One region of the Bacillus sp. MUM 13 genome, then DNA from elsewhere that is predicted to be linked to it. Evidence: predicted binding sites of a transcription regulator. Region 1 holds the regulator's gene; the other holds the start of a gene.

Region 1 (5,192 bases):
TATCCTGCTGAAACCTTAGTGCATTTAATTAAATATGATACAAACCATGGCAGGTTTGACGGGGATGTCAGGGCGGAAGAAGACTCTATTATAGTGAATGGGCACCGTGTTCGGCTCATTAATAACCGCGACCCGAGACTGCTTCCATGGGGCGAAATGAATATAGATATTGTTATTGAAGCAACAGGAAAGTTCAATAGCAGGGATAAAGCTGCGAAGCATCTTGATGCCGGAGCTAAGAAAGTTGTATTAACAGCTCCCGGAAAAGAAGAAGATGTTACAATCGTGATGGGTGTCAATGAAGAAGCGCTTCAGGCTGATGAACACTATATCATCAGCAATGCCTCCTGTACCACGAATTGCCTGGCACCTGTCGCAAAGGTGCTTGAAGATAGTTTCGGAATTGAAAATGGCTTAATGACAACGATTCATTCTTATACAAATGATCAGCGGAACATAGATAATCCCCATAAAGATTTAAGGCGTGCAAGGGCTTGCGGGCAAAGCATCATTCCAACCACTACGGGTGCTGCAAAAGCACTTTCGCTAGTGCTTCCGCAGTTAAAGGGCAAGCTTCACGGAATGGCCTTAAGAGTACCGACCCCAAATGTCTCGCTTGTGGATCTTGTGGTCGATGTAAAAAGAGATGTTACTCTTGATGAGGTTAATGAAGCCTTTATTACTGCTTCAAAAGGGCCTTTAAAAGGAATCCTTGATTTCACGGATGAGCCGCTTGTATCAATAGACTTTAACACGAATCCTCATTCAGCCATCATTGATGGACTGTCAACAATGGTCATGGGGACAAGGAAGGTGAAGGTCTTAGCCTGGTATGATAATGAATGGGGTTATTCCTGCCGTGTTGTGGACCTTGTGAACCTGGTGGCAGATGAAATGCTTAGTATGAAAGAAATGAAGGTAGGATAAACAGAAGGAGCTCCCCTGAAGAGGGAAGCTTCTTTTTTTGGATCATTTCTTAAGTTAATGAGTCTGAGAGGAAAACCCATTGTTAAATCATGTTAATTGGAACGAGCATCCCGAAGCGGAAATCAGCCACCTTGTTTCACAGCTGCAACGTTTACGAAAACTCCCTTTATAAATGACGGACAGCAATAAAGAAACATTTTTAATATGGATTTTTATTTTGGAAAAGATATGCAGAGTGCGGGCTGCTCCCCGTTTCGTGTAAAATCAAGGGATTTTCAGATAGCTGGATATAAAAAAGATATGTTGCAAAGTAATAATAAACAAAGTATACTATGATTCGTGAACTTCTTAGGTTAGACCTTCATAATGGCTACTTAAAGGGTTAGGACCTCTTTGGACTAACTTTCCCCCGTGGTAGTTATTTGCTTGAAATTTACAAAAATATTTTTATCATGTTAAGGGGGAAACATAAACATGGAAACAATGGGCAGACATGTAATATCAGAACTTTGGGGCTGTGACTTCGAAAAATTAAACGATATGAATTATATTGAGCAGGTTTTTGTTGATGCAGCATTAAAATCTGGAGCAGAGGTCCGTGAAGTGGCCTTCCATAAATTTGCACCACAGGGAGTTAGCGGAGTAGTAATTATTTCTGAGTCTCATCTGACTATCCACAGCTTTCCTGAACACGGATATGCAAGCATAGATGTGTATACATGCGGAGATTTGAACCCGCACATTGCTGCAGACTACATTGCAGAGGCATTGAATGCACAAACACGCGAAAATATCGAACTTCCGCGTGGAATGGGCCCTGTACAAGTGAAAAATACTAAAGTTAATGCACTATAATTTAATGACGATTCAGGAGATGCCCGCGCGGCGTCTCTTTTTATTTGCAGGGAAATAGGGAATTTCAGGCATACTTGCCTTGCCATTACTGCTCTTTGTTCCTCGGAATATGATGCTTATGCTTTTTTTTACACAGTTCGACATGTATAATGATTACATCAAAACAATTTCAAGGATGATGTGTATGGCTTTGTTTCAGTCTATTTTTAAACGGTACAATCAGCAATGTGAAACGAACGATCATCATAAAGATGAATTGCTAAGGACGCATTATTATAAAGCGAATGCAGAAACAGCGCTTCGTGCAGCAGAAGAGATTTTTGCAAATAAACAGCAATTTGAAATTAAATCTGTTTCAAAGGAGCACGGTGAAGTTTTTGCTGTGACCCGAAAGGCCCCGCGCATATCCATTATTGCAACCGTCGTAACCGTAAAACCGTTTGAAACTGCAGTCGATTTTACAGTCTCCACGGAAAAGCGCTCCCTGACCGGGGTATATCCGCTACTGTCCAGGGTGGCTGCTGGTTCCTACGAACAACTTGACAAGAAGCTCCCGGCTGCAGCCGGAAAAAAAGCATAATTGCTGGCTTCCAGGAGCTCTGAAAGCTTCTGAACAGTTCTTTATTTCTTCTTGTACTGACAGGTTCTTTTTATAGTATAATGGTATGAAAATGGTTCGTTCTCCATGGATAGGGAGAACTGCATAAACGGAGCTGATAAATGATGAAATGCCCGTCCTGCCAATATAACGGCACACGAGTATTGGACTCCCGGCCTGTAGACGAAAGCCGCTCCATCCGCCGCCGAAGGGAATGCGAGGTGTGCGGGTACCGTTTCACAACATTCGAAAAGGTTGAGGAAATACCTCTAATCGTTGTGAAAAAAGGGGGAACCCGAGAGGAATTCAGCAGGGATAAGATTCTCCGCGGCCTGATAAGGGCATGCGAAAAGCGTCCTGTGCCTTTGAAGGAACTAGAGGAAATTACAAATTTCGTTGAAAAGGAACTGAGAAGCCAGGGGATATCGGAAGTCAAGAGCGACAGCATTGGCGAAATGGTCATGGACAAGCTGGCAGGGGTAGATGAAATTGCTTATGTCAGATTTGCATCCGTGTACAGGCAGTTTAAAGATATTAATGTATTTATAGATGAATTGAAGGATTTAATTAATAAAGAGAAAAAGAGCTGAGGCAACTACTTTGGCTCTTTTTTTCACTGAAAAGCCGTGAAATCATAAAAGATTGCGCAAACTACTGTTGACTGTGAACGCGGGCGGCCTGGCAGCTGCGGCTCCTGCACCCGCTATGATTCACTTTGGAAAGGTTTGAATATGGATGTCCAACCACTGGCAGGAATTGCTTCCCGTAGACCGATATTCGGTATCATCAGCAGGGCTGCTTCATGATTATGACCGCAAAGTATTGACACTATTGTATCAGCCGCTGATCGGGCCGGTATGCATCAGCCTTTATATGACTTTATGGAGTGAGCTTGAAGAAAACCGCCTTTGGTCAGAGTCTTCCCTGCATTATAATTTGATGAACACAATGAGCATGAATTTGAGAGAAATATATGATGCGAGAACCAAGCTAGAAGGTATCGGCCTTTTGACGGTTTATAAAAAGAAGGCAGATGAAAACAAGCAGTTTATTTATGAAGTGAATCCGCCGCTGAGTCCGGAACAGTTTTTCACGGACGGCATGCTGAACATTTATTTATATAAAAAAGTAGGAAAAGCCCAATTTATGCGCCTGAAGAAATTCTTCTGTGATGATCGTGTGCCTGTTGGGGAATATGAACAGGTAACCAAATCTTTTGCGGAAATCTTCGCTTCGGATCACCTTGATTCTTTGTATGTTACAGATGAGTCTTTAAAGGATTTAAGCGTAGACCAGTCCAAGAGATTAATGAATCGAAAAGAAGGCGTAGAGCTGCAGGGGTTTGAGCATACATTTGATTTTGATTTGCTGTTTGCTGGCATCAAAACCTCGCTCGTGCCGCGCAGGGCATTTAATTTGAAGGTCAGGGACACGATTGCCAAGCTCTCCTTTTTATATGGAATTGATCCCATACAGATGCAAAAGCTTGTTCTCGGCTCTCTTGATATAGACAATGAAATTGATCTGGAAGAACTGAGGAAATCAGCCCGCGACTGGTACCAGATGGAATATCATGCTGACATGCCGAGCCTTATTGAAAGGGTTCAGCCCCTAAAATATATTTCACATTCCGAAGAGCCTAAAACGAAGGAACAGCTTTATATCCGCCATTTAGAAACCGTATCGCCGCGCAGCCGTTTGATCCAGCTATCTGGCGGTGCTGAGCCGTCCAAATCTGATTTGCAGATTCTCGAGGATATTATGCTCAAGCAAAACCTGACACCGGGAGTAACGAATGTGCTTGTTGAATATGTGATGATCAAAACTGATATGAAGCTGACGAAGGCTTATGTGGAAAAAATTGCGAGCCATTGGGCAAGAAAGCGTGTTGTTACGGTTGCAGAGGCCATGGAGCTCGCCAAAAGCGAGCACAGGCAATATCAGGAATGGGCAGATAATAAGAAAACAGGAAATACCCGCTCGAAAAAAGCCATTAGGACGGAATCTGTTCCAGAGTGGCTGAATGAAGTGGAAGACAATGAAAGCTCTCCTGCAGCGGCTGCGAAGGTTACCGAAAATGAGAGCCTTGAAGAACGGAAGAGACAGTTTGAGGAAAAATTAAGAAAGCTAAAAACTGGAGGTGAAGCAGCCCGTGGAACGGATTGATAAATCGCTGAATAAGCTTGCTAATACCGGAGATTTTCAGAAAAGATATGAACGGACTAAAAATGAAATCCTGAATGATGAAAATGTCCGTTATTTTTTAAATGAAAACAGTTCCGCCATTTCGAAGGAAACTGTGGATAAAAACCTGATGAAGCTTTATGAATATAGCACACAAAGTAAAAATGGCTGTGAAAAATGTCCAAGCCTTGAAGGCTGCATAAATGTGATGGAAGGCTATCAGCCGCATTTGGTCCTTCAAGGCAATGGAATTGATCTTCATTACGAGCCATGTCCCCGGAAAATAGTTCATGATGAAAAAACCAAACGGGAAAAACTGATTCAGAGCCTGTATGTTCCGAGGGATATACTGTCTGCAGGCATAGAAGATTTTTATCTGAGCGATTCGTCTGCAGGCAGAATGGATGCAGGCGAAAAGGCAATGGCCTTTGTGATGGATTATGAGCCTGGGAAAAAGCAGAAGGGGTTATTCCTGTATGGGAAATTTGGTGTCGGGAAGACATATCTGCTTGGGGCCATTGCAAATGAGCTGGCCAAAAAACAAATTTCTTCCCTGATTGTATATGTGCCTGACTTTCTCAGAGAACTAAAAGGGTCCATTGGGGACAATACGATCAATGAAAAAATA
Region 2 (5,192 bases), on a different contig from region 1:
TTCTAGGTGCACTAGTTTTTCAGACATAAAAAAATACCTCTTTAGACAATATTATCCAAAGAGGTATTTATTCACAACCTTTTTATAACCATCGCAGCTTTATTTCAAAGCTGTACAAAAAGAAAGGATGCATAATTAATTTTTACAAGCCGCATTTTAATTGGGCACCGCAGTTTGTGCAGGTGTTGCAGCCTCCCATTTCCTGGACTTCACCTTTTCGGCAGACCGGGCAGGTATTTCCTACTTCGGAGCCGATTGTCATATTTGTGGAGCGAAGCTCATTGATGGTATCCACTAAGACTATTTTTTTCTTTTCCTGTGAAGCAGGTTCTTCATATTTTTCTTCATCAAATGTATTTTCTTCGGCTTTAAGTGTCAATACCTGGCTGTCGCGGCTTCCATCTACATAAACAGTTCCGCCTTTGGCACCGCCTTTATATAAGCGTTCATATACCTTCTGAACCTGGTCTACATTATAGCCTTTAGGCGCGTTGACGGTTTTGCTGATGGAACTGTCAATCCAGCGCTGGATGATGCACTGTACGTCTGCATGTGCTTCAGGTGCAAGTTCCATGGCTGAAATAAACCATTCCGGCAAATTGCCGGCGTCTGCCTCTGGATGCGCTGCAAGATATTCCTGGACAATATCCGCTTTCACCTCAATAAACTTGCCTAAGCGGCCGCTGCGGAAATAGGTGAATGAAAAATACGGTTCAAGGCCTGTTGAAACGCCCACCATTGTTCCGGTGCTTCCTGTCGGCGCCACTGTCAGCAAGTGGGAATTGCGGATTCCGTATTTGATAATGTCTTCACGGATATCCTCAGGCATTTTTTTCATGAATCCTGTCTGGATAAAAGCATTTCTTAACTCTAGAGTCTCCGCTTCAGTCGAACCAGTCAGGAACGGGAAGCTTCCTTTTTCCTTTGCCAGCTCGATTGATGCCCTGTAAGCTGATACAGCAATTGTTTCAAACACTTTGTCAATCAGCACATTGCCTTCTTCGGAGCCGTATTCTGTTTCACAGTAAATCAATAAATCATGCAGACCCATAACGCCAAGGCCTACCCTGCGCTCTCCAAGTGCCTGCTTTTTATTTTCTGCCAGGAAGTATGGAGTGGCATCAATTACGTTATCCTGCATCCTGACCCCAATTTCAACGGTCTGCTTCAATTTTTCAAAATTGACGGTTTTATTTTCCTTATCCGCCATTTCAGCAAGGTTAACTGCTGCCAGGTTACATACAGAATAAGGCGCAAGAGGCTGTTCGCCGCACGGATTGGTTGCTACAACCTGCTGGCCATAGCTCTTTGCATTCGTCATGTCATTTGCATTGTCGATAAAGAAAATGCCTGGTTCAGCCGAATAAGTCGCACATATATTGATCAGGTTCCAAAGCTCTTTTGCCTGGATTTTTCTGTATACACGAACCTTCATGCCGCGTTTTTCCCATTCGCGGACATCACCGACTTCATGCCATTCCCGGTTGTAAATTTCCATTTCTTCCGGGCTGTAACCTTCTGTATCCGGGAATCTCAGTTCATAGACTCCGTCGTTTTCAACAGCTTCCATAAATTCCTTTGTCAGGCAGACTGAAATATTTGCGCCCGTAAGGAATTCCTGGTTATGCACGCTGTAATTGCCGCCAGTCCTGATCTTTTCTTCCGCTTCCCTGATGATTTTATCATTAAATCCGCCCAATCCGGGAATATGCTTATAATTGATGATCCCCTGGTACATGGATTCTTCCTGCTCGCTAAGCGGAGTGAACTTCAGCTTTTCATTTGCATATTTCCTGATCGTCTCGTCCTCTGTATTTTCCATGAGATATCTGAGGATACGCGGGTTTTGCATCTTGGAAATGATGAACTCAATAATATCAGGATGCCAGTCAGCAAGCATAATCATTTGTGCGCCGCGCCTGCTTCCGCCCTGCTCAACAAGATGTGTCAGCTTTGCAATATCATCCAGCCATGAGACGGAGCCAGATGATTTTCCGTTCACACCCTTTGCAAGAGTATTGCGCGGACGAAGAGTCGAACCATTCGTTCCGACACCGCCGCCGCGGCTCATGATTTCCATGACCTGCTTTCTATGCTCGGAGATGCCTTCACGGGAATCCTGGATAAAAGGCATAACATAGCAGTTGAAATAGGTTACATCTGTATTGGCGCCCGCGCCATATAGCACCCTTCCAGCCGGAACAAAGTTCATGCTCGACAATTCCTGATAATATTTTTCAAACCATTCTTTCTGCTTATCTTCCGAAGCTTCTACAGAAACAAGGCCTGTCGCATTTCTTTTCGCAATTTGCTCATAAAAAACTTCGAGAGGTTTTTCAATAACATCAAGCGGACGGTTTACGATGCCAGTCTCCACTTCCTCCTGGGTGTCAAGCGAACCGCGGTACTCATCTTCAACCGAGACCTTCGCCTTTTTGTTTTCCCAATCGATGTCTGTAATATAGCCAAGCCCTCTTGCCGGAAATTTCGGATCTTCCTTGATTGTCAATACAACAAAATCCCCGATGGCCAATGTGATTTTCTCTGTATCCTTAAAGGCATAGCGGTCAAGCATGACAAGCCTTGACACTCCTTTATGGGCCGTATTCATTTCAGGCGTTACAGGATGAACCTGCGGAAATAAAGAAATATCCTTATTCAGCCTGTCTACATTTATTTTCCTCTTTTGGTTCATTATTACAGACATGATTCCCTCTCCTTTGTGTATCCATTTCTGACTTTAACTGTTCGAATCTATATGTAGTGCTGCTTTTGCCATTCGAATTAAAAAGTACCCTCAATTTATCATATTAAAACACCAAAATCAATATATAGTGTTCGAATTAACAAATTAACTACTATATATTGAATTTAGTTAGAGATAATTTCTTTTTGTCAAACTCCATAAAACCTCCAAGTAAAAGAAAAAGGAAGAAAAATATCGATTTTTGTTAGTTTTTGAAGGTATTTCGAACATTTCAGGAGTTGCTTTTTTATTAAGCTAAAAAAGCCTTTATTATCAATGATTGTTAAAATCCTTCAATAAAAAAAATATTTTTTTCGTGTTTACTTCTTAGCTGGAGGAAAATGAGACAAATAAAAAAAGCGGACAATGCCGCTTTACGTTATCTCATAAAATTCCAGTCTTCGCTTTCATATTTGCTTTTGGCAATTTCATTCACTTCTGCAAGCTGTTCCTCTGATAGCTGATATGGCTTTAGATTGATGCCGAGTCCCTCAGCGAAACCCTTTTCAAAAGCCGTTTTTGCTTCATCAAGGGAAATAGTCCGTCCCGCAATATCGTTAATGGCAACCGCCTTGCTTTTAAAGCTCTTCATCATTCTTTCCTTGAGCCTGTCACTTGAAAAGTTAAATAAGCTGAACAGCTTTTCATCTTCAAGATCCAATAAAATGGAGCCATGCTGCAGAATCACGCCTTTTTGGCGCGTTTGTGCGCTGCCGGCCACTTTCCTGCCCTCCACCACAAGCTCATACCAGCTTGGTGCATCAAAACAAACCGACGAACGCGGCTCCTTTAGGGCGTTCTTTTCTTTTTCTGTTCTAGGGACTGCGAAATACGCATCCAGCCCTAAATTTATAAACCCTTTAAGTATTCCTTCTGATATTACCCGGTAAGCCTCTGTTACATTTTTAGGCATATCCGGATATTCTTCATTCACGATAACGCTATATGTAAGTTCGTGTTCATGCAGGACCGCGCGGCCTCCAGTAGGCCGTCTCACAAAGCCAAGCCCCTGCCTTTTGACTTCTTCAAGATTAATTTCTTTTTCTGCTTTTTGGAAATATCCGATGGAAAGAGTGGCAGGATCCCAGCCATAAAACCGGATAATTGGCGGTATCTTCCCGGCACTGTGCCAGTTTAATAGTGCTTCATCCATGGCCATATTAAAGGATGGGGAACAATTCCCGGAATCAATAAAGGCCCAAGTTTCCTTATTCATATATAACCCTCTTCACTGCTTAGTATTTCTATCCAATTGTAGTTTAACAAAATTGGCACTTAATAAAAAGGAAATAGTTTTATCGCAGGATAATGATAAACACTGGAAAAATCTTTTGATTATCGTGCGCTGTAATTATATAATAAGTGGTGTCTGCAAGTTGGATTTAGTCAGAAAGGAGAATTTTTCATGGGATTATACATATTAATCGTCATCGCTGCTGCCGTTATTGTTTATTCAGCATTCAACTGGTTCAATCAGCGCCGCATTGTAAAGACGCTCAGCCAGGATGAATTCGTAGCCGGATACCGAAAGGCACAGCTGATCGATGTCCGCGAAACAAGCGAATATGATAATGGGCATATACTTGGTGCAAGAAATATTCCGCTTACCCAAATGAAGCCCCGCCTTAAAGAGCTTCGCCCGGACAAGCCGGTATATCTCTATTGCCAGAGCGGCCTAAGAAGCGCAAGGGCTGCACAGCTGCTGCACAAAAAAGGCTACAAAGAGCTGTATCATTTAAAAGGCGGCTTCAAGCAATGGAGCGGAAAAATTAAGTCAAACAATTAATGACGCCTGCTGACCATTCAGCACTTCTATAAATATGAACGAAACAGGAATCCATCAGCAATGGATTCTTTTTTTTTTCCTGAGAAAACCTTTAAAGGATTGCTGCTATGAAACAAGGTGGTTGATTTCCGCTCCAGGATGCTCGCTTTCCGCGGGGCAGGCGGTGAGCCTCCTCGGCTGTGCCTGCGGGGTCTCCCCTTCCTGCTATTCCCGCAGGAGTCTCGCACCTTACGCTCCAATCAACCTGACTTAACCATACAAACGCCTCACACAAAACATTAAAAACTTAGGCTACCTTCTTTCTTCATATCTATTTTCTCTATACTGTGAGCATACAGGGACCCCTCTCCCTCTACAGACGGTTTAGAGTTCCTCCTATATAATTAAGTATAATATCGTTAAAATTCAATATAGAAAGGGTGTGTGTCTTCATTCAGACAGTGTACAATTCTTTCTCTGAAATTCTTCCAAGTGACCATTTCCAGTGCTTGCTCGATAGGATAATACCCTACTTCCAAACTTTCTGGTGACGTCGTTAATTTGCCTCCAACCGGCTTAGCTACAAACAGTGTATTGCATATGGAAGAGTTCACATTCTGGTATATTCCACAAAATTTCAAGACTTCAATATCAATACCTGTCTCCTCCTTGGTTTCCCTT

Evidence for each region. The regulator NrdR, encoded in region 1, represses ribonucleotide reductase genes. The targets are predictions, from matches to a motif close to AACACNATATATNGTGTT.
Region 2: a site for NrdR is predicted at 2,822-2,839, ahead of BIV59_RS04770 (vitamin B12-dependent ribonucleotide reductase). Genes of this name have one in related genera too.

The regions. Positions count from the first base shown of each region.
Region 1 covers NZ_MLYQ01000022.1:46,097-51,288, reverse strand. The annotation lists gene BIV59_RS07255 (glyceraldehyde-3-phosphate dehydrogenase) at 1-927, shown strand, start outside; gene speD (adenosylmethionine decarboxylase) at 1,402-1,782, shown strand; gene BIV59_RS07245 (hypothetical protein) at 1,967-2,362, shown strand; gene nrdR (transcriptional regulator NrdR) at 2,506-2,970, shown strand; gene BIV59_RS07235 (replication initiation and membrane attachment family protein) at 3,116-4,546, shown strand; gene dnaI (primosomal protein DnaI) at 4,533-5,192, shown strand, end outside.
Region 2 covers NZ_MLYQ01000013.1:57,463-62,654, reverse strand. The annotation lists gene BIV59_RS04770 (vitamin B12-dependent ribonucleotide reductase) at 143-2,707, opposite strand; gene BIV59_RS04765 (lipoate--protein ligase family protein) at 3,126-3,962, opposite strand; gene BIV59_RS04760 (rhodanese-like domain-containing protein) at 4,152-4,532, shown strand; gene BIV59_RS04750 (NUDIX hydrolase) at 4,931-5,192, opposite strand, start outside.